One region of the Erwinia sp. PME.40.26/001 genome, then DNA from elsewhere that is predicted to be linked to it. Evidence: predicted binding sites of a transcription regulator. Region 1 holds the regulator's gene; each other region holds the start of a gene.
What was found. The regulator Fur, encoded in region 1, represses iron uptake genes when iron is present. The targets are predictions, from matches to a motif close to ATAATAATGAGAACNACTATCAA.
Positions count from the first base shown of each region.

Region 2: the regulator Fur is predicted to act here: its motif matches at 3,403-3,425, upstream of fepB (Fe2+-enterobactin ABC transporter substrate-binding protein).
Region 3: the regulator Fur is predicted to act here: its motif matches at 1,420-1,442, upstream of fhuE (ferric-rhodotorulic acid/ferric-coprogen receptor FhuE).
Region 4: the regulator Fur is predicted to act here: its motif matches at 3,659-3,681, upstream of fhuE (ferric-rhodotorulic acid/ferric-coprogen receptor FhuE).

Region 1 is NZ_JBVHNP010000004.1:35,527-41,307, reverse strand. Features, by position in the region: gene chiP (chitoporin ChiP) at 1-579, shown strand, start outside; gene chiQ (ChiQ/YbfN family lipoprotein) at 606-926, shown strand; gene ACZ3HG_RS13040 (family 20 glycosylhydrolase) at 948-3,602, shown strand; gene fur (ferric iron uptake transcriptional regulator) at 3,660-4,103, opposite strand; gene fldA (flavodoxin FldA) at 4,497-5,027, opposite strand; gene ybfE (LexA regulated protein) at 5,169-5,450, opposite strand; gene ybfF (esterase) at 5,630-5,781, opposite strand, start outside.
Region 2 is NZ_JBVHNP010000001.1:1,216,089-1,221,869, forward strand. Features, by position in the region: gene fepD (Fe(3+)-siderophore ABC transporter permease) at 1-836, opposite strand, end outside; gene entS (enterobactin transporter EntS) at 1,007-2,278, shown strand; gene fepB (Fe2+-enterobactin ABC transporter substrate-binding protein) at 2,340-3,389, opposite strand; gene ACZ3HG_RS05905 (Gfo/Idh/MocA family protein) at 3,525-4,646, opposite strand; tRNA gene ACZ3HG_RS05910 (tRNA-Asn) at 4,949-5,024, shown strand; gene ACZ3HG_RS05915 (RluA family pseudouridine synthase) at 5,122-5,781, shown strand, end outside.
Region 3 is NZ_JBVHNP010000003.1:180,487-186,267, forward strand. Features, by position in the region: gene ACZ3HG_RS11350 (c-type cytochrome) at 1-1,281, shown strand, start outside; gene fhuE (ferric-rhodotorulic acid/ferric-coprogen receptor FhuE) at 1,611-3,770, shown strand; gene ACZ3HG_RS11360 (diguanylate cyclase) at 3,905-4,963, shown strand; gene betA (choline dehydrogenase) at 5,028-5,781, opposite strand, start outside.
Region 4 is NZ_JBVHNP010000001.1:567,386-573,166, forward strand. Features, by position in the region: gene ACZ3HG_RS02935 (SfnB family sulfur acquisition oxidoreductase) at 1-1,141, opposite strand, end outside; gene fhuE (ferric-rhodotorulic acid/ferric-coprogen receptor FhuE) at 1,369-3,555, opposite strand; gene ACZ3HG_RS02945 (beta-glucoside-specific PTS transporter subunit IIABC) at 3,809-5,701, opposite strand.

The DNA.
Region 1 (5,781 bases):
GGGGCCAGGGACAAAGAAAAAGGGGGGGCTGGTAACGTCAATGATGTTTATGACGGACTGGCCTGGCTTCAGGCGCTGACGCTGGGATATACCGCGGGGCCCGTTGATTTACGTCTGGAGGGGACCTGGGTAAAAGCTGCGGGCAACCAGGGGTATTTTTTACAGCGCATGACGCCGGGCTACGCCTCTTCCAACGGTCGTCTTGACGTCTGGTGGGATGCCCGCTCTGACTGGAATGCCAATGGTGAAAAAGCCCTGTTTGCCGGCGTGATGTACGATCTTGCCCGCTGGGAGTTACCTGGATGGGGCATTGGAACATCCTATGCCTTTGGCTGGGGGGCGAAGCCCGCCAGCCACCCGGCGAACGACCCACACAGGCGTCTGAAAGAGTCCGCGTGGAACCTTGATTTGCTTTATACGATTCAGAGCGGCGTGGCGGAAGGGACGCTCTTTAAGCTGCACTTCACCCGCTATGACAATCACAGTTCGATCCCCAGCTACGGCGGCGGCTATAACAATATATTCCAGGATGAAAAGGACGTTAAGTTTATTGTTATCGCGCCTTTTACCCTGTTTTGATTGTGCAGATCTGTAAGGAGCAGATGATGAAACAAGGAATCACACTGTGCTTCGCGCTGCTGCTCGGCGGCTGCGGGCTGGTAAAGGATAGCACGGAGTCATCCGGGCGGCAGGCCTGGAAATCCTGTATTCAGCAGTCCAACGGAGAGGGACAAAAGGTGAAGGCCTGCCAGCCGCTGCTCGACACGCTGCAGCAGCAGCAGCAGCACCGTGTATTTGCCCGTCGGGAAACAGTGCGTGTGCTCGACTATCAACGCTGTCTGGATGCGGAAAAAATGGGGGGCGGTGAGGGCGTCAGTGACCGTTGTGGTCAGCTGTGGCAGGAAATTAAGCACGCGAATCAATAGCCGACAAGGAAGGAGATAACGATGAATCCGAGAAAAATCAGCCTGTTAGCAATGGCTTTGATGGCCGTTTTAGGCAGCAGCGCCGTCCCCGCCAGCCAGAAGCTGGTGAATCAGATCAGTCAGTTTGGTGTGCGTTATCAGGTGACCGATAACCATGCGGCACTCCACGGCGTGGACTGTGCCGCGCTCGGCGCCGACTGGGCGGCCTGCAACCGTGCGACCATTACCTTAACGAATCACGGACCGGCCATCACCCGTAAAGACTGGGCAATCTACATGAGCAATGTCCATAAAACCCTGGCCGTTGAAAGCGACCAGTTTCGTATGGTCCATATTGTCGGAGATCTGACCCGACTGGAGCCGACTGAAAAGTTTGCGGGGATTGCCGCCGGGGCTTCTGTCACTATCCCTGTCGTCAACGAGTACTGGCAGCTGTTTATGACCGATGTCATGCCGCGCTGGTATGTGACCTCCGGGGATGCCAAACCAAAAATTATTGAGGCGACAGATACCGAAGACCTTTCCCGCTTTGTTGCCCCCTTTGGCGATAGGTGGAAGCGCACGCCTGACGACAGGAATATCCTGATGCAGGCCGACAGCCGTTACGAGAAAAACAGCGATATCAAACGCCTGGCCACCGACGAGTTGCGTGGTCAAATCGTTCCCACTCCGCTGACCGTTAAAGTGACAGATGCAGACGCGGATCTCAGCCGCGGCGTCAGCCTCGACCTGGCCTCGCTGCCAGCAGACCGGGCAGAGGCAATAAAACAGCGCTTCTCTTCACTCGGTGTGACTCTGAATGCGGCGGGCTACCCGATAGCGACCCGTATTGATCCTGCTGCAGTGAAAGATATCCCTGCCATCCCGGGTGCCTATCGGCTGACCATCGCCAAAGAGGGTGCCGCGGTGACAGGCTATGATGATCAGGGCGTTTTCTATGGTCTGCAGTCAATCCTGTCACTGCTGCCGGCGGACGGCAGCAACCGCATCGCCACGTTGCAGGCTGATGATGCACCACGTTTTGCCTACCGTGGCGTCTTCCTTGATGTGGGACGCAATTTTCACAGTAAAACAGCGATCCTGAAGATGCTGGAGCAGATGTCAGCCTGGAAAATGAATGTCTTCCACTTTCATCTGACAGACGACGAAGGCTGGCGGATAGAAATCCCGGGGCTGCCGGAACTGACGGCGGTAGGCAGCCAGCGCTGTCACGATCTTCAGGAGCAGCACTGCCTGCTACCGCAGCTGGGTTCCGGACCGTTCAATGACAACAACGGCAGTGGCTACTTCAGCCGCCAGGACTATATTGATATCGTCAAATTCGCGCAGGCGCGCGGCATTCAGGTGCTGCCGGAGGTGGATATGCCTGCGCATGCGCGGGCCGCCGTGATTGCCATGGAAGCGCGCTATCAGCACCTGATGAAAGCAGGGCAACAGGAACGGGCATCAGAGTACCGGCTGGTCGATCCTGGCGATAATTCCAATACCACTTCCGTTCAGCTTTATGATCGCACCAGCTATTTGAACCCCTGCCTGGATTCCTCTTTACGCTTTGCCGATAAGGTCATCGCTGAAATCCAGCAGATGCACCGTGATGCCGGACAACCACTGCGCAGCTGGCATTTTGGCGGCGATGAGGCGAAAAATATTCGTCTTGGCGTCGGCTATACGGATATCAGGCACCCCGAAGCGGGCAAAGGACAGCTTGATTTAAGCCGTGAGGATCAGCCGTGGGCGAAATCGCAGGCCTGCCAGACGATGGTTGCTTCGGGCAAGGTCAGCGATTTGGGACATCTGCCCAGCTACTTTGCACTGAAAGTCAGCGAGTTGGTCAAGGCACACGGTATCAACAGAATGCAGGCCTGGCAGGATGGTTTGAAAGACGCACAGAATGCGCGAGCGTTTGCCACACCGGAAGTGGCGGTGAATTTCTGGGATACGCTTTACTGGGGCGGGTTCGACACCATCAATGACTGGGCAAATAAGGGCTATCAGGTGATTGTTTCTAACCCTGATTACCTCTATATGGATTTTCCCTATGAGGTGAATCCTCTGGAGCGCGGCTACTACTGGGGGACCCGGTTTAATGACGAGCGCAAAATGTTCAGCTTTGCGCCGGACAATTTGCCGCAGAATGCGGAAACCTCCGTTGACCGCGACGGTCAGTTCTTCACTGCCATGTCCAACAAACCCTGGCCGGGGGCGGCGGGCATGTCGGCACAGCTGTGGAGTGAGACGGTACGTACCGATGAGGATATGGAATATATGATCTATCCCCGTCTGTTCTCCGCCGCTGAGCGGGCATGGCACCGCGCGGCCTGGGAACAGGATTATCAGGCGGGTAAAACGTATCAGGGAGGGAAAACGCACTGGGTTGACCAGCAGGCGTTGCGTCAGGACTGGCAGCGATTCGCCAATATTCTCGGCCAGCGTGAGCTGGCAAAACTGGACAGATACGACGTGGGTTACCGATTACCGGTGCCAGGGGCACGTATTGTCGGGGGGAAACTGCTGGCGAATACGGCTTTTCCTGGCGTAACGATCGAGTTCAGCCGTGATGAAGGTCAGCAGTGGCAGCGTTACGACAGCCAGACCCCGCCTGAAGTCAGTGGCGGCATCATGATCCGTGCTGTCAGCGCGGACGGAAAGCGTGTCAGCCGTCAGGACACACTGTAACGCAGGCATAAAAAAACCGATGGCATAGCCATCGGTTTTTGCATTCAGTTGATCAGATTACTTGTCGTGCAGAGTCTCGTCTTCACGGCAGTCACCCAGCGAACAGTGGCCATAAAGATACAGGCTGTGGTTGCTCAGTTTAATGCCGTGACGCGTAGCGATTTCACGCTGACGCTCCTCAATATATTCGTCTCTAAACTCAATGACTTTACCGCAGTCCAGGCAGATCAGGTGATCGTGATGGTGCTGCTGGGTCAGTTCGAAAACGGATTTACCGCCTTCAAAGTTGTGGCGGGTAACGATCCCCGCGTCATCGAACTGGTTCAGTACACGGTAAACCGTGGCCAGACCAATTTCTTCGCCCATATCAATCAGGCGTTTGTACAAGTCTTCCGCACTGACGTGATGGCCCTCTGGTTCCTGAAGCACTTCCAGAATTTTCAGTCGGGGAAGCGTGACTTTCAGGCCGGCCTTCTTTAATGCGGTGTTATTGTCAGTCATGCGGATATTGTCCTGTTACTTTGCGAGTCACTTAGTGGCTGAAAAGCCCTGAACATCGGTCGGCGCTAAAAATGAGTGCGTTTCAGTATAGAACTGATAATCCGAAATGAAAACCAAAAGGGAAGCCTGAAACCGCAAGGGATGTAAGGATAAATGTCGTTACATCCAGGGAAGCGCGCGCCCGAATTATGCTGGGTTAACATCTCGATCTGCCTCATCTCATCGCCCAGGGGCGACTCACGTCCTCAATAATGGGGCTTGCGCTGAGAAAGCGGGTAACCGATGGGGTTATTGTACAGTTTTGCAGGTGAAAGTTACAAACATGTATCTATTACTTCTATAGGAAAAACCACTCACTTGATGTGAGATACCTCCCACATCAAGCTGTTATGGCTATGCTTCGATAATGTCTTGCAGCTGAAGTTCATCAGAAATTTGTTTTACCCACTGCTCAACACGTTCGTTGGTGAGTTCAGGCTGACGGTCTTCATCAATGGCCAGGCCAAGGAAGTGGTTGTCATCTGCCATGCCTTTAGACGCTTCGAAGTGATAGCCTTCGCTCGGCCAGTGGCCAACAATGACAGCACCGTTAGGCTCAATGATGTCACGGATAGTGCCCATCGCATCGCAGAAGTACTCGGAGTAATCTTCCTGATCGCCACAGCCAAACAGAGCAACCAGTTTACCGTTGAAGTCGATCTCTTCCAGCGTTGGGAAGAAGTCATCCCAGTCACACTGGGCTTCACCGTAGTACCAGGTTGGGATGCCCAGCAGCAGAATATCAAAGGCTTCAAGGTCTTCTTTGCTGCTTTTAGCAATATCACGAACTTCTGCAACATCTTTCCCCAGTTGCTTCTGGATCATTTTTGCAATGTTTTCGGTATTGCCTGTATCGCTACCAAAGAAAATGCCGACGAGTGCCATGAGTTTAATAACCTCTTGAATCTTAATGATATGGTGACTGCTGATTTTTTAGCAGATATCGTTAATGATAACAGACCGCCGTAAGCGGATAAATGAGTAATACTGCTGGTTTTGTCGCTGAGTGCTCAGGCCCGGATGGCATCAGAGCTGATGGCGTTGCAGCTGTGCCAGCAGCATCTCTTCAATCAGCTCGCTCCGGCTCATATTACGCTCGAAGGCCAGCTGGTTCAGGACATCCACCGCATCGCTGTTCATTTTCAGCTCAACGCGTTTCAGGCCGCGCACTTTATCACGCTTGAGCTGATTGCGTTTGTTGATACGCAGCTGCTCATCACGCGTCAGCGGGTTAGTCTTGGGTCGTCCCGGACGACGTTCATCTGCGAACAGATCGATCGTTGTGCGGTCCGTGTTCTCTTTTGCCATAGGAATCGTCGTACTGAAAGGCTGGATGACTGATGAATTGGTCCGTTATGCCGTCTGAAGGAGCAGCAACGGCAAAATTTTAGCGCGCCATCATACCCCAGCGAAAGAGGTGACGACAATCATTTATCCCCGTCATTCTTCACCCTACTGGTGCATTGATGGCATTCGTTATCTGGTTCCTACAACGCAAAAAAACGACGGATGGCGCGTAAAACGGCCTCAGGCTTCTCGGCGTGTACCCAATGCCCGGCACCGGTTATCACGTGAGCACGGGCCTGCGGGAACTGGGACAGCAGGGCATCACGATATTCATCGGCCAGATACGGTGAGC
Region 2 (5,781 bases), on a different contig from region 1:
ACATGAGGCACCATCAGGCCGACAAAACCAATCGGCCCCACCAGCGCGGTAGACGATCCGCAGAGCAGCATCACCGCCAGCAGCGCCAGCAGGCGGATCAGCACCACCCTTGTGCCCAGCGCGGCGGCAATGTCCTCGCCCATGCTCAGGCTGTTCAGCGAACGCGATACTGCCAGCGCCAGCACCGCTCCCGCCACAATCGCCGGAGCAACAATAAGCAGATTGTCCATTGTGCGGATATCCAGCGTTCCCGCCTGCCAGAAGCGCAGCTGATCAAAGGTTTGCGGATTCAGCAGCGACAGTGAGGAGGTCAGTCCGCCCAGTACCGCACTCAGCGCTACCCCTGCCAGCGTCAGGCGGACCGGATTCACCCGTCCCCCGCTGAGGGTACCAATCGCCCAGACGGCAATACTGGCAATCAGCGCGCCGCCCCAGGCAAACCCCAGCCAGCCGGCCATGCCGCTGACGCCAAACAGGGTGATGCCCACGGCCATGGCAAAGCTGGCTCCGGCATTAACACCCAGTATGCCGGGGTCGGCCAGCGGATTGCGCGTCAGCGCCTGGATCACCGCCCCGGCACCGCCCAGCGCCAGGCCGACCAGGATCCCGGCCAGTGTGCGCGGCAGACGGGCATTGAGAATGATGATGCTGTCAGCACTGGTCAACTGACCGGACAGGCTCTGCCACACCACGGCCGGCGCAATGGATTTGGCCCCCAGCATCAGGCTTGCCAGGCTGACGGCCGCCAGCAGGCACAGGCAGATAATGACACCGCCGGCGCGTGAAATACCTGCCGACAGTGGAGTGGTACGAGGGGAAGCGTGCTGCAATGACATCCCTGACAGATCCTCCATACATGCAAATGAATATGAGTATTATTATCATTAACGTTACTAACCGAATATGTTACCATGCGCACCGCCAGAAAAACATCGGCATCCTTACGCGCCGCACCGGACAGCGTTCCGGCCGCCAGGCACCGGCCCATCAACACACATGGACACTCATGGCTAAGCCCTCCATCCTGCTTGATTTCAGTCTGCTGAAAAATAACGCCCCTTTCCGCGCCATCTTTTGCGCCCGCATGCTGTCCGTCTTCTCGCTGGGCATGCTGGCCGTCGGCGTGCCGATCCAGATCCAGGCCATGACCGGCTCCACCCTGCAGGTGGGGGTCGCGGTGATGCTGGATGGGGTCGGTATGTTTATTGGCTTAATGCTCGGCGGCATCCTTGCGGACCGCCTTGACCGCCGTAAGCTGATCCTGTTTGCCCGCGGTACCTGCGGTATTGGCTTTGCCGCCCTGAGCCTCAATGCGTTTCTTCCCGCACCGTCGCTGTGGGCACTGTATGTGCTGGCGGCGTGGGATGGCTTCTTTGGGGCGCTGGGGATGACGGCACTGATGGCGGTGATCCCGCTGCTGGTCGGCCGGGAAAATCTCGGTGCGGCAGGGGCGCTGAGTATGGTGACCGTGCGCCTCGGGGCGATCCTCTCCCCGGCGATTGGCGGGGTGATCATTGTCGCCGGTGGCGTCGGCTGGGCGTTTGCTGTTGCTGCCATCGGCACGCTGGCCACGCTGATCCCCCTGGTACGCCTGCCGACGATGAAACCGGACGCCCAGGAGCCGGAACACCCGCTGCGCGCGCTGGCCAGCGGCATTCAGTTTGTCTGCCGGCAGAAAGTGGTAGGTTCCGTGGTGCTGTTGGGCATGCTGGTCAGCATTGTTGGCGCGGTGCGCATCCTCTTTCCGGCGCTGGCCATCAGCTATCACGCGGATGCCTCCGCCATTGGCCTGATGTACTCCGCCGTCCCGCTGGGGGCGATGATAGGTGCCTTTACCAGCGGCTGGGTACCGCGTCACGGACGGCCGGGGATTCTGGTGCTGGTCAGCGCCACCTGCGCGTTCCTGGCGATTGCTTCGCTGGGGCTTTACAGCCACTTTATTCCTGCCCTGCTCGCCCTGGTGGTATACGGCTACTGCAATGCCATTGCTTCGCTGCTGCAATATATGCTGATTCAGCACCATACGCCTGACCACCTGCTGGGGCGCGTCAACAGTCTGGGTACTGCTCAGGATGTGACGGGAGATTCCGTAGGGGCGCTGGGCCTGGGCGTATTAGGTAAGCTGTTTACGCCGGTGGTGAGCGTACTGTCGTTCGGTGCGGCAGCGGCCGGTGTCGCGGTGGTGCTGGCCGGTCTGGTAGGGACATTGCGGCGGGCAACGCTGACGACAGCGCCCCCTGCCCCGTCGGAGGCGTCAGAGCCGGTAACCCATTCGTAACCGGCATCATCTGACAGGGGCCGGCCGGACAAACAGGCGGGCCTTCTGTCAAACGGTCCGCTTAGCGGGCTTTAAAGTGCCGTTCGATACTGTCCAGCATATTGCTGGCACTGAAGTAATCGAGGCGGAAGGTATCCGGCCCCATTGCATACACCTGGTTGTTTTTTACCGCGGTAAGATGCTCCAGGAACGGATTCGCCCGTACCCTGCCTACAGTGGCATCATCTGCGGCAAACAGCAGCAGACTTTTCCCGGTCAGTCCTGCCGCCATATTTTCGCCTGACAGCTGAATAATATCGTTACGCTTGCCCATGCTGGTGCCACCGTGTACGTCTGCGGGTGGCATCGCCAGCGTAAAGCCCAGCGCCGACAGCAGCTTGCCCTGCGCAGACGCCTCCGTCCACAGGTTCAGTCCACGGCCGTCTTCGTAGTAAACCAGCGCCGAGACCGGCTGCGGCGGTAACGCAATCGCCTGTTTGACCGCCTGTACCCGCTGTTCGAAACGGTCAATCACCGCACTGGCGTCCTTCTCATGCCCGGTGATCTCCCCCAGCTGTACCGCCAGCTGCTGCCAGCTTTTATCGCCGTAGTCGATCACCAGTGTCGGGGCGATAGCGGAGAGCTGATCGTACAGCTTCAGCGCCGAGTCCCCCCCGGTAGCGGAAATCACGATCAGGTCCGGTGCAGCCGCGGCAATCGCCTCGGCGTTGGGTTCCGTGATATACAGCGGCTTCAGCCCGATCTGAGCGGCCTCGGCGCTCCACTGCTTAAAAAAACCGCGATCGTCAGACACCGTGCTGTTACGGCTGGTGCCGCCGGACCCGACCAGCGGCGCATGGATGGCCAGTAGGGTGCCGGTGATGGTCACGCTGGTAGAGACGATACGCTCAGGGGCCTGCTTCAGGGTCAGAGGCCCTTTGGGGGTTTGCAGGGTGCGCGGCCAGCCCTGCTGTGCCTCCGCTGAGGCTGGAGCAGGCACCACAGCCGCCTGCGAAGCGTCCGGCCGATCGGCGATATGCTGTGTTGAACAGCTGCGGACAGACACCACAAAGATCAGGGCGGCGGCAACCAGTACTGCGCACAATACCGGGAAGGAGAAGGGTTTTTTCATCTTGGCCATTACGTTGCAAATGAGTCTTATTATCATACATTTAATGGCGAACAAATTAAACGGCTTATCGCGGGGCGGTGCGGACGGGCAGGAAGAGAAATGAAAAAGGCCGGGTCCCCCCGGCCTGACAGCGCGTCAGACTTTCATCCAGCGCCGCTCCGCGGCTGAAACCGCTATCGCTTCCAGCACTTTCGATACCTGCAGGCCTTCTGCAAAATCAGGCCACATGCGATCCCCGGCGGCAATACCGTTAATCAGATCGCGGACTTCTACGGTTTTCTGGTCGTTAAAGCCGATGCCGTGCCCGGCAGAGATGCAGAATGCCGCATAGTCAGGGTGTGCCGGGCCGGTGAGGATGGTTTTGAAGCCCTGGCGGCCTGCCGGATCGTCATGGATATACAGCGCCAGTTCCGCCATGCGCTCCTGCGTGTAACGGAGGCTGCCTTTGGTACCCGTCACTACGTAGGTCAGGCCCATTTTGCTGCCGCAGGCAATGCGCGAGGTTTCAATCACCCCGTGCGCACCGTTAGCAAAGCGCAGCAGTGCGCTGGCCTGATCTTCGTTTTCCACATCACGCATCAGCGAGCGATTTTTCGGGTCCGGGCGCTGTTTGATCACCGTCATCATATCGCCGCTGACTTCATCAATATTGCCCACCAGATAGTGCGCCATATTGACGATATGCGCCGCCAGGTCGCCCAGCGCCCCCAGACCCGCCAGTGCTTTCTGGCAGTGCCAGTCCAGCGGCGTCAGCGGGTCAGCCAGGTAGTCCTCGTTGTGGGTGCCGTAAAAATGCACCACTTCGCCAATTTCCCCCCGGGCGATGATCTCTTTCGCCAGCTGGCTGGTCGGGTTTTTCATATAGTTGAAGCCGACCAGCGTTTTCACCCCGGCTTTTTCCGCCGCCCGCACCATTTCTTCAGCATCGGCCGCGTCCAGCGCCAGCGGTTTTTCTGAATAAACATGTTTACCGTGCCGGATTGCCTCCAGCGCCATCTCTTTGTGCAGGAAGTTAGGCGCGCAGATATCGACCACATCAATATTCTCATCCGCCACCAGCTCCCGCCAGTCACCGGTCGACCGGTTAAACCCCAGCGTTGCCGCCTGCGCGCTCGCCAGCTGCGGATTGACCTCTGCCAGCATCTCACGCACCAGCTCCCCTTTCAGGTTAAAGACCGTCGGGGCCTGAGCATAAGCGATTGCGTGGCAGCGTCCGATATAACCGGTACCGATCAGCCCGATTCTGACTTTTTTCATGGTGGGTCCTTAGGGTGGGAGAAAAATGAAACAAACATTCAACATCCATGGAATGTATATACCGAAACTTAGCGTATCAACGTCAAAATGAAATAAACGTGATCACCCTGACGAAAATAAGTGCAACACGGCTGCAAGCCCCGTCACACCCTGCAAGGCATGCCGCAAAAGCATCATTATTGTGGGGAAACTCACACCGCTGCCAGGAAGGTGCTGCTTTATTCAGCAGTTGAACCAAAAGCGTGAAATCAGGCTTTGACATCCCCTGCCCCGCTGGATATGATGCGCCCCGTTCCAACAATTCCTCTGTAGTTCAGTCGGTAGAACGGCGGACTGTTAATCCGTATGTCACTGGTTCGAGTCCAGTCAGAGGAGCCAAATTCGAGAAGCCCGCTTAAGGAAACTTAAGCGGGCTTTTTCATTTACGCTTTCAGCCGGGGTACTCCCTGCCCCCACTCTCGCTCCGGGCCGCCTGATGTCTGCCATTATTGATGACTTTATTGCTCCACCCTGCCATGACGACATTGAGATCCTCTTTCAGGATGACCATCTGGTACTGATCAATAAGCCCGGCGGGCTGCTGAGCCTGTCGGGGAAAAATGCGCAAAATCTTGATTCGGTGCATCACCGTCTGGTGAAGATCTTCCCAGGCTGTACTCTGGTCCACCGTCTGGATTTCGGTACCTCCGGGCTGATGGTCGTGGCGCGCAATAAGGCAGTGAATGCCGCCCTCTGCCGTCAGTTCAGCCAGCGCACCGTGAGCAAGGTATACAGCGCCCTGCTCTGCGGGCACCTGGCGAACAATGAAGGCGTGATAGACGCGGCGATTGCCAAAGATCCGGCGCTGTTTCCACGGATGTCGATTTGCCCGCTTAACGGCAAACCCGCCCGCTCCCGCTATCGGGTGATTGAGCGCCTGTCCCCTGCACCGCAGGAAGGTTTCTCCGTGCCGTTAACGCGGGTGCAGCTGATGCCGGAGACCGGGCGAACCCATCAGCTGCGTATTCACTGCCAGCAGCTTGGTCACCCCATCCTGGGGTGTGACCTGTACGGCGGCCGTCTGCTGCCGGGAACGGAGCAGACCACGCGGCTGATGCTGCACGCCAGCGAACTGGATTTTGTTCACCCCGTCAGC
Region 3 (5,781 bases), on a different contig from region 1:
GCCATTGCAGCAGCATTGGCGGGTGTTCTGCTATATCAAAACGGCAATACGCGTGCCGACAATGTGGCAGATGACCAGATTCTGATGAAACATCCGCTCACCGCCGATGATGCAGCAGCCGTTGAGCGGGGTCATTACGTGGCGCTGGCGGGTGACTGTGTGGCGTGCCATACCGCACCGGAAAGCAAACAGGCCTACGCCGGAGGCTACGCGATCAGTACGCCGTTTGGCGGCATTTTTGCCAGTAATATTACTCCGGACGCTGATACCGGCATTGGTAACTGGACCGAACGTGATTTCTATCGTGCCGTGCGCCACGGCAAGGGGAAAGAGGGGCAAAATCTCTATCCAGCCATGCCGTACAACGCCTATGTTAATGTCAGTGACGAGGATATGCACGACCTGTGGATGTACATGCGTTCGGTAAAACCGGTGAATAAAAAGGTGACGGAAACCAGCCTGCCGTTCCCGTATAACATCCGTCTGGCAATGATGGGATGGAATCTGTTGTTCTTTAAAAACGCACCGTTTGCGCCCGACAGTACTCAGTCAGCACAATGGAATCGTGGGGCCTATCTGGTGCAGGGGCTGGAACACTGTGCCGCATGCCATACACCAAAAAATATTATTGGCGGTGATACCAGCGAGTATTTGCAGGGCAGCAATCTTGGCGAATGGTACGCACCAGAGATCACCAGTAACCGTTACACCGGTATTGGCGGCTGGAGCGACGAGCAGGTGGTGCAGTATCTGAAACTGGGTAGCAACCATGTGGCGGTGGCATCCGGGCCAATGGCCGAAGCGGTCACCAACTCCACCCAGCATCTCAGCGACGACGACCTGAAAGCCATCGCGGTTTACATCAAGTCACAGCCGGGCTCTGATCGCCAGAAACCCGCGCCGCTCTCCGCTGACAGTGATCAGATGCGCATGGGGGCGAATGTCTATTCTGCCAACTGTACCGCCTGCCACAACAGCGACGGCAAAGGCATTCCTCATCTGGCGGCCAGCCTGGCGGATAATCCGGCACTGATGGCACCGGATGCCTCTTCGCTGATCACCACCGTATTGCAGGGAGGACGCGGCGCGGTGACACACGGTAACCCGACCAGTGGGGCGATGCCGCCGTTTGCCTGGAAACTGTCAGACAAGCAGGTGGCCGCCACCATGACCTATATTCGCAACAGCTGGGGCAATGCGGCTCCCGCCGTAACGGAGCAGGACGTGGCAGAGAAACGTGCGCTGCTGAAACAGCCAGAACAGTTCCCGGCCAATCCGTAAACAGCAGTCTCAACAGGGGACAATCGGATAAAGGATTGCCCCCTGAATAAAGAGAGAACATGGTACGTTTCCGCACAGGTTTCTCGCCCCCAATTTAGTTCCCTTCACGATGAATAAATATTTACATCTCACAATCAAATAATTATAGTTCTCATTTGCTTTATCATTACAGGCGCTAATCTGCCTGATTGCCGTATCAGTGAACCTCGCCGCTACTTCATGGATCAGTCAGAGTACTCATACCGCCTAAGGATAATCGGTAGATATTTTCGTGCCCGGTGCAGGTATTGACTCAACATCAGCAACTTATTCCAGGAATGATCGTGCCAATGTCTCGCTCTAAATCCCGTAAGCAGCCTCACTCAGCGCCATTATCTGCCTCACGTATTCTCACCCCGTCGCTTGCCGCACTGTTGGTAATGTCTGCATTGCAGCCCGCCGTTGCCGCCGACAGCGCCAAAACCGATACGCTGACCGTGGAGGCGAATACGGATACGGCAGCAGCCCAGGCCGCCACGGATTACAGCGTTCCGGTCACCAGCGCAGGTACCAAAATGCCGCTGACCGTGCGTGATATTCCGCAGTCTGTTTCTATTGTCAGTCAACAACGGATGCAGGACCAGGGACTGCAGAGCGTGGGCGATGTTCTGAACAACACGGTGGGCGTGTCGGCCTCTAATATCGATTCCGACCGATCAAACTATTATTCCCGCGGCTTCCTGATTAATAACTACCTTTTCGACGGCGTGCCCACCGTGGTGACCGATGTCTGGGACCTGGGCGATACCCGTTCGGACACCGCCATTTACGATCGTATCGAAGTGATTCGCGGTGCGAACAGCCTGGCCCTGGGTTCCGGTAACCCGTCAGCCTCCGTCAATATGGTGCGAAAACATGCCGACAGCAAAGTGGTCACCGGTAAGCTGTCTGCAGAAACCGGCAGCTGGGATAAACAGCGCTACGTCGGGGACGTCACCGTGCCGTTAAATGAATCTGGCACCCTACGCGGCCGCGCCATCGGGGGTTATCAGGAAAATGACAGCTGGCTTGATCGCTACCATGCCCGAAAGAAATTTCTTTCTACGGTGCTGGATGCCGATTTAACCGATTCCACCACGCTGTCACTGGGCTGGGATTACCAGGACAGCAGCTCCGAAGACCCAAGCTGGGGCGGCATCCCGACGTTCTACAGTAACGGCGAACGTACCCACTTTGACCGTAGTTTCAACTCCGGTGCGGACTGGGCCTATAGTGACAAAGAATCCAACAAGATCTTTGCCACGCTGATGCAAAAATTCGACAGCGGCTGGCAGGCACAGGTCAGCGGCAGCCACACCAGAACGACTTTCGATACACGTCTGATGTACTCTGATGGTTACCCGGATAAAGTCACCGGCACCGGTAATACGTTGTACAGCGGCTGGAACAAAGGCCGCCGTACTACGGACAGCGTCGATCTGTATGCCAACGGCCCTTTCGAGTTGCTGGGACGCTCTCACGAGTTGATGGTCGGCGGCAGCTACAGCAAACAGGAAAATACCTTCTATAACAGCTTCTCAGACCTGTCAGGGGTAGATACCGGTAACTATCACGACTGGAACGGCAGCGTCACCGAAGGGACCTGGTCACCGTGGACAAATTCACTGGCTGATACTATCCGCCAGAAATCGGTTTACACCGCCGCACGCTTCTCACTGGCTGACCCACTGTCGTTGTTAGTGGGTGCCCGCTATACTGACTGGAGCGCCAACGGTACATCAGGCTCAAACACCAGTGATAAAGTCGCCCCTTATGCGGGTCTGACTTTCGATCTTAATGACACCTACTCGCTGTACGCGAGTTACACCCGTATCTTCCAGCCACAAACCACACGCAGCAGCAGCGCGAAATATCTCGCCCCCGTGACGGGAAAAAGCTACGAAACGGGTATTAAAGGCGACTGGATGAACAGTCGCCTGACTGCATCGCTGTCGTTATTCCGTACCGAGCAAAACGGCCTGGGGGTAAACAGCTACGTCTATATTCCGAACACCACAGAATATGCGTACGATTCGGTTGATGCGGTAAGCCGGGGCGTAGAATTTGAAGTGAACGGCGCGCTGACCGACAACTGGCAGATGACCTTCGGTGCATCACGCTACATTGCCGAACAGCGTAACGGCACTGCCGTGATGCCTGAAATCCCGCGGACTACCGCGAAGCTGTTCACCAGCTACCGTCTGCCGATGCTGCAGGATCTGACCGTTGGCGGCGGCGTAAACTGGCAGAACAAAACCTGGGCCAACGTTGCCAGTGCCCCGGCGGATTATATTGACCAGTCGCCGGTGACCCTGGTGAATCTGTTCAGCCGCTACCAGGTCACGAAGCAGGTTTCCGTTCAGGCGAATATTAACAACCTGTTCGATAAAGAGTATTACGATTACCTCGGGACTTATGTGGTGTATGGCGCACCGCGAAACGTCACGGTATCGGCTAACTACTCGTTTTAATGAGATAATTTTTACCAGGAACTATGCCGGTTGCGCAGACTGGCCGGCATTGTTCTTCCCACCCGATAAAATAACGAACAGGCTACTTTTTTTCCGATACACTGCAGCATTGATCGGCTCAATGTCGCGTATTCATGCACTATTACTCTCCTGACGACACACAGTTAAAACAGCGCTCTGTACGCTTTATTCGTCGCATGTTCGCCATGCGGCAACTGGGCACCTTTTTATGTTTTTTCCCGTTTCTTTCTGTACTGTCCGAACTGGACCGGGGGCTGTGGCTGGCCATTCTGCTGGGCATTAATGCTTTCGTCTGGCCGGTGATTGCGTGGATACTGGCTCACTCATCATGGGATCCGACGGCAACGGAACGGCGTAATCTGACGATCGATGCCGCCTTCGGCGGTATCTGGGTCGCCCTGATGGGCATCAGCCCGGTGCCCTCCTTTATCATTATGGCGGTGCTGGCCTCAGACCGCTATGCGGCCGGTGGCTGGCCGCAGCTCAAACCGGCGATTGCCGCTTTCCTGCTGGCGTTTATTCCCGCGTGGAGCGTGGCCGGAATGCCGCTGGTGACCACGTTCAGCACGCGCACGGTCTGGCTGACGCTGCCGCTTGCCACCTGCTATATGCTGGTGCTGAGCGCCGTCTCCTACCAGCTGACCCTGACCCTGCGCCGAAAGAATCGCGAACTGGAACGCATTTCGCTGATGGACCCCAGCCTGAAAATCCCCAACCGTCGCCTGTTCGACCGCCGTCTGGAAAGCGAATATCTGCGCACCCAGCGCGGGGAGGGTCATGCCTGGCTGATGCTGCTGGATGTGGATAACTTCAAGCAGGTCAACGACCGCTTCGGCCATGAGGCCGGAGATTATCTGCTGGCTGAAATCTCCATGCTGCTGCGCACGGAAGTAGGTATCCGGGATATTCCCGCCCGCTTCGGTGGGGATGAGCTGGGGGTGATTGTCCGTGATGCAGACAGCAACACCATTGTGATGCTGGCTGCCGCACTGAAGGAAAAAATTGCGCAGATACGTTTACCGGCCTCCCCGCACTTTCAGTGCTCGGTCAGCATCGGCATTGCCCCGGCGGGCAGCGCCGACTCCATTCATCAGTGGCTGCGCCATGCAGATCAGGCACTGTACAACGTGAAGCGCACCGGCCGCGACGGCATCCACCTCTGGAACCCGTAACGTTCGCTGACCTGCAGAGGGCTTCCGGTACGGGCGACCGGAAGCCTGTGGGTAAACACGTCGGTTATTTATCCCGGCGATGGCGTACCGGGGCACCGTTGGCGACATAGTACGGCACGTCACTTCGCGCTAGCGGTGGACGTCCACGGATCATATCGGCGATTTTCTCGGCGATCATAATCGTCGGGGCGTTAAGATTGCCGGTGGTGATCCGCGGCATAATGGACGCATCGACAATGCGCAGGTTTTCCATGCCGTGGACTTTACCCTCGTTACCGACCACGGCCATGTCATGATAGCCCATCGCATTTGAGCATGACGGATGGTAGGCCGTTTCCGCATGTTCGCGTACAAAGCGATCCAGATCATCATCACTTTGGTAGCCTGCCCCCGGCGAGATTTCCTTGCCACGGTAGGGATCGAGCGCGCGCTGCTGCATGATCTCCCGGGTGATGCGAATGGCCGCCCGAAACTCACGCCAGTCCTGCTCCTGTGACATATAGTTAAACAGGATGCTGGGATGGTCATGCGGGTTTTTCGAGACGATCTGCACGCGTCCACGGCTGGGTGAACGCATCGAGCCGACGTGCGCCTGGAAACTGTGGGTCTTAATCGGGTTAGAACCGTTATAGTTAATTGCCACCGGCAGGAAATGATATTGAATATTCGGCCAGTCAAACTCCTCATGGCTACGAATAAACCCGCCTGCCTCAAAGTGATTACTGGCCCCAATACCGGTTCCCATTGCCAGCCATTCAGCACCAATCAACGGCTGATTATGTAACTTCAGTGCTGGGGACAGCGACACCGGCTGCTTG
Region 4 (5,781 bases), on a different contig from region 1:
GATCAAGCTGATATTCCGCCAGCGTGGAGCGGGTGCCGGCCAGTTCAAACAACTTGTTACCCGCAAGAATGGCGATCTCGGTCGACAGCACCTTGGCCTCCGCCGTGGCGACGGTAGCGGCGGCCACTGTTTCTTCACTGGGTGTGGTGATAGCAACGTCGATCAGCTCGCCGGCGCGGCACAGCAGCGCTTCGGCCGCGTGTAGACGGATTTGCAGGTCGCCGATGGCTGCAATGGTGAATGGATCGTCGCTGGCGCGTTCCTGGCCGCTGTCGATCCACGGGCGTGATTTCTCGCGCACAAACGCCAGCGTATCGGCCAGCGTGCCGCGTGCGATGCCGGTATCCACCGCCGCCTGAATAATTTGTGAAATCGGGCCAGCGGCAGTAGGACGTTCAAATGCCTGCCAGACGGGAATCAGTCGTTCCTGCGGTGCATGAACATTGTCCAGCAGCACGGTGCCGGACGCAGTAGTGCGCTGGCCGAAGCTCGACCAGTTGTTGATCACAGTCAGGCCCGCTGCATCGCGATCCAGCACCACCAGATTGGCGCGACCCTCTTCATCTACCGCCACGGTATGCACCAGATGCGCCAGCAACGCACCCGTGGCGTAGAACTTCTCGCCATTCACTACCAGTTCACCGTTATGCTGGCGCACCGTTGTTTTGAAATCGGCCACCGTGGCGGTGCCTTTTTCTGAGAAGGCGTTGCCCCAGCGTAATCCGGACAAGACGCCGGCCAGCAGCGTCTGCTTCTGGTTTTCCGTACCGTCCTCCAGCAGATGGGCAACACCCGCCAGATGGTTTTGCGGGATCTGCCCCAGCGCCGAGTCCGCAGCGGAGATAATGGCAATCACCTTCGCGACCGTTGCATAGGAAACACCTGCGCCACCGTATTCCCGTGGGATATTGATGCCCCACAGGCCGCTTTGAGAGAACGCGTCCAGTTCGGCCACCGGTAAAATACCGTCACGGTCGCGGCGGGCAGCGCCCGGTGCAAACTGTTCCGCCAGCCGTTCCGCGACAGTAATCGCTTCAGCATCGCTGGTTATGATATGCGCAGGCTGTGACGGTCGCGGCAGCGGAGCAAAGTGTTCCGGGGAGTTAACATAAAATTCAGTGGCTTCAGCCAGGGATTCGATAGCAGACACAGGCACTCCTTAATGACGGTGACAGGGCGCATTGGCGCGGATAACACCATCCTGTCACACTGTGTTCATGTCGGTTATAAGGATTCAGCGCATCGATTGTTACCGCGCTGATAAGGCGCGGCCTGGTAAACGAGAAAAGGGATTACAATGATCAACTCATATGCAGTCATCGCGCTGTCTGCATGATCAGCCCCGGCATCGTGCCGGGGATTTTTTTATCAGAAGGCGTACGACAGGTTGACCGAGTAGCTACGCGGTTCGCCGTAAACCACATAATCGCTGCCCCATGAGTAATAAGAGCGGTCAAACAGGTTATCGACGTTCGCCTGCACTGCCAGCTGTTTCGTGACCTCATAGCGGGCAAACAGGTTGGCCAGTGGATAGCTTCCCTGGTAAACGCGCTGGACTTCTCCATCCGGGCCGGTGGCGTCCTGGAAGGTGCGGTTCTGCCAGTTAAGCCCGCCGCCGAGGGTCAGGTCCTGCAACATCGGTAAACGGTAGCGGGAGAAGAGTTTAAATGAGGTCTGCGGCATATTACTGTTAAAGCGGCCGGAGGTATCTCGCGCCACATAGCGCGTTGCCCCGAAGGTCATTTGCAGGTTGTCGGTGACGGCACCGTTCAGCTCAAACTCCGCGCCTTTACTGACCGCGCCTTTAGCCGCAACATACGCCTGCTCGCTGGAACCATTCACAAAGGTGCCGCTGAGTTCCTGACCCACGTTCTCCTGCTCAATACGGAATACCGCAAAGGTGGCGGTCAGACGCCCATCAAACCAGTCAGACTTCAGTCCGGTTTCATAGTTTTTCCCGGTCACTGGCGACAGATAGGCTCCATCAGTGCCACGGTAGGTCTGTGGCTGGAAGATCGAGGTGTAGCTGGCGTAAGCCGACCAGGTGTCATCGATGTCGTACACCAGCCCGCCGTAGGGAGTGATATTGTTTTTGGCCATTGTTCCGCTGCTGCCGTCGGTGCTCCACTGGGTATAACGCGCGCCGAGGATCAGCGACAGCGGGTCGGCCAGCGAGAAGCGGGCGGCGGTGTAGGCCGATTTCTGGCGGATCACGTCATCGGCATTCAGATACCAGTTACCCCATTCCGGCTCCTGAACGTTGCCGTTCCAGTTGTTATCAAAACTGCCCATCTGTGCATAATCCAGCGCACCGTCCACACTGTAGGTCTGGTTATGCTGGCGGCTGTAGCTGACGCCGGCCATCAACTCATGATGACGCCCCAGCAGTTCAAACGGACCGCTGGCATAGGTATCAATGGATTCCTGCGTGCGCTTACCGCGATCCAGACTGCCATAGCCGCTGACTCCGCTACCGGTCACCGCATCGGGGAACTCCATCACATACAGCAGCTTGTCAGCAAAAGTCTGCTCAGCGTGCGTGGCATTGACGCGGAAGGTCCAGCCGTTATCAAAGTCATGTTTGACGTTGGCAAAAACCTTACGCGAATCGAGGCTGTAACGCGCCCAGTCGGCCGACGGATTGAGATTGCGGCTGTAATGGGTGCGCGAACCGTTGCTGTACCAGGTCGGCAATCCGCCCCAGGTCGGGTTGCCGGTGTTGCTCTCCTGATAGTCGTAGCCGAGCGACACCGTGGTGTTGTCGGTCACATCGGCATCCAGCACGCCGTAGAGGAACTTTTTGCTTTTATGGTAGCGATCCAGCCAGCCGTCCTGATCCTGGTAACCGGCGATAACGCGGCCACGTACGGTGCCTTCTTCGTTCAGCGGGGCAGAGAGGTCGGCCACGTACCGCTGGGTATTCCAGCGGCCATAGCTGGCGCTCAGATTGCCGGTCACCGTCTTGCTGTCGGCATGTTTGCGTACCATATTGACCGACGCCGACGGGCTGCCCGCACCGCTCATCAGCCCGGTGGCGCCGCGCACGACTTCGATGCGGTCATAGATGGCGGTGTCTTCCCCGGCATCGCCGTAGTTCCAGTTATCTGCCGCCGACGTCGGGATATCATCAAAGGTGTAGTTGGTGATCTGGAAACCGCGTGAGAAATAGCTGGAACGTTCGCTGTCGACCAGTTGGGTGGCGATCCCGGTGGTGTTATCCAGCACCTCGCCCACGGTTTGCAGATTCTGGTCCAGCATCCGCTGCTCAGTGACGACGCTTAATGACTGCGGGACATCGCGCGGGGTCATCAGCAATTTGGTGCCGGCACGGGTGGTCTGCACCGCATAGTCCTGCTGATTGCCCGTGGCCGTGTCGTCCACGGAAGCGTCGACCACCAGATCTTCTGACATCGTGGCCTCGCGGGCCTGGGCCGGGGTAAGCAGGGCGTGGATCGTCAGCGCCAGAAGTGAAACGGACAGGGCTGTCTGGCGACCCGGAGCGCGCAGCGGGGCACGACTTTCACGGGGGGACGAAAGCCTGAAGCAGAGCGGCATAGAAAGATCCCTTCAATAAGGTGGGTATGCAGCATCGCCGTTTTTTATCATGTCCTCCGGCGGCGAGAAGCGCGGAGGGACAGGGCGGCTTAGCTAAAGTTCAATGGTAATCATTATCATAATCATTTTCTTTTACGCGTTCATGGTAAATCTGCGGGTGAGAGAAAATAAATGGGGATGAGCAGAAGGCGTACGCGAGGCGTAAAGCATTAAGCAGGAGACGGCAGAGCGGGTATGCTCTGCCGAGAGATCATCAGGAAAGGCTCATCAGCGGCATCAGCGGTTCTATTGCGCCCTGCGACTGGTGTTTTTTTAGCCGGAATTCATCGCTGTTCACCACCAGCACCGGGGTGGTGAGGTCGTAACCCGCCGCTTCGATTTCAGCCTTATCAAATGCCAGCAGCGGCATCCCGGCCGTCACTCTGTCACCTTCTTTCACCAGCGGGTGGAAGTACCTGCCCTCCAGCGCAACGGTATTCAGCCCGACGTGGATCAGCAGCTCAGCGCCGTTATCGCAGAGTAAGCCAATTGCATGGTGAGAGTCGATCAGCGTGGCGACCACGGCATCGCACGGTGCCACCACCTGGCCTTCACTGGGGCGAATAGCGATGCCGTCGCCCAGCATTTTTCCTGCGAACGTTTCGTCGGCAACGCTTTCCAGTGATATCACCGTACCCGGCAGCGGGCTCATCAGATCCAGGCTGCGGGTCTGGGCTGGCACGGCGGCGGCCGGAGCCGGGGACGGGGACGTCGTCGTTTCGGTTAGCGTCTCTTCAGCCAGCGGATCGTCAAAGCCCACAAACTGTACCATGACAATAGTCAGGATAATCGCCGTCGCACTGCCTGCCAGTTCGCCGATAAACGACATCGGCGCGTCCGGGCTGATGGCATTGACCAAGGTGAACAGGCCCGGCAGGGCGGCGTAGGCATAGTAGAGTGAGCCAAACAGGCTGGCGACGACCGCGCCGATTGCCCCGCCAATACAGCCACAGATAAAGGGTTTTTTAAAGCGCAGCGTCACCCCGTATATCGCCGGTTCGGTAATGCCGAATATCGCGGTCACGCCTGCCGACAGGGAGGTCGCCTTGAGCGCTTTGTTGCGCGTTTTCAGGAAAACCCCGAACACCGCAGCCATTTGTCCGATCACCGCGATGGTCTGATAGGCCTGGAAGGAGTCATAACCCTGGGTATCGAAGTTGGCCATGATCACCGGGGTGATCCCCCAGTGAACGCCAAAAATGACAATGATCTGCCATACCCCACCAATCACGGCGGCAGCCACGGCCGGAGCAAAGGCGAACAGCGCGTTATAACCGCTGGCCACGCCCATCGCGGCCCAGGTGGTGATGGGGCCAATGACGATAAGCGTGAGCGGGACGATCACCACGAAGCAAATCAGCGGCGTAAACAGCGCGCTGACTACCTCGGGCAGCCGCCGTTCAACGCGCTTTTCAAGCCATGACAGCGCCCAGACAAGGAACAGCGGTGGCAGCACCGAGGAGGTATAGACCGTTTTTGCCAGCGGGATAAACAGGAAGCTGATGGTTTCCCCCCCGGCGATGCGGCCTGCCATCGCGGTCCACTCCGGGTTGATCAGGGCGCAGCAGCAGAGCACGGCAATAAACGGGTTACATTTAAAGTGTCGGGCGGCGGTAATGGCGATAAACACCGGCAGGAAAGCAAAGGGCGTCCATGACATAAAGTTGAAGATGGCAAAGGTGCCGGTGGTTTTAATATCCGCATCAATCAGGCCGACGACGATTAATATTCCCTGCAGGATCCCCGCCGCCGCCAGAATATAGACAATCGGGGCAAAGACCGCCGACATGGTGCCAATCACGGCATCCAGCCAGCGTGTTTTCTGTTTTGCCTGGCCGCCACCGTGCTGCTCACCTATCAGCGAAGAGAGGGCATTAAAAACATCGGCCACGTGCGTACCGATGACCACCTGAAACTGGCCGCCGCTCTCCACGACCGCAATCACGCCCGCCAGCCCCTGCACTTTTGCCTTCGCGCCCTCCGGCGTTTCATTTAACACCAGCCGCAGGCGGGTGGCGCAACGTGAAAAGGTACTGATATTATTTTCGCCACCAACCTCGTGAAGTATATCAGTTGCTAACTTATTGTAATCCCTGATAACTGCCATTTATTTCGACCTTTTTTTATGGGTAGAGAGTGATGTAACAGAGGGTGAAACCGATTTCATGCTATCAGTGCGATCCATTT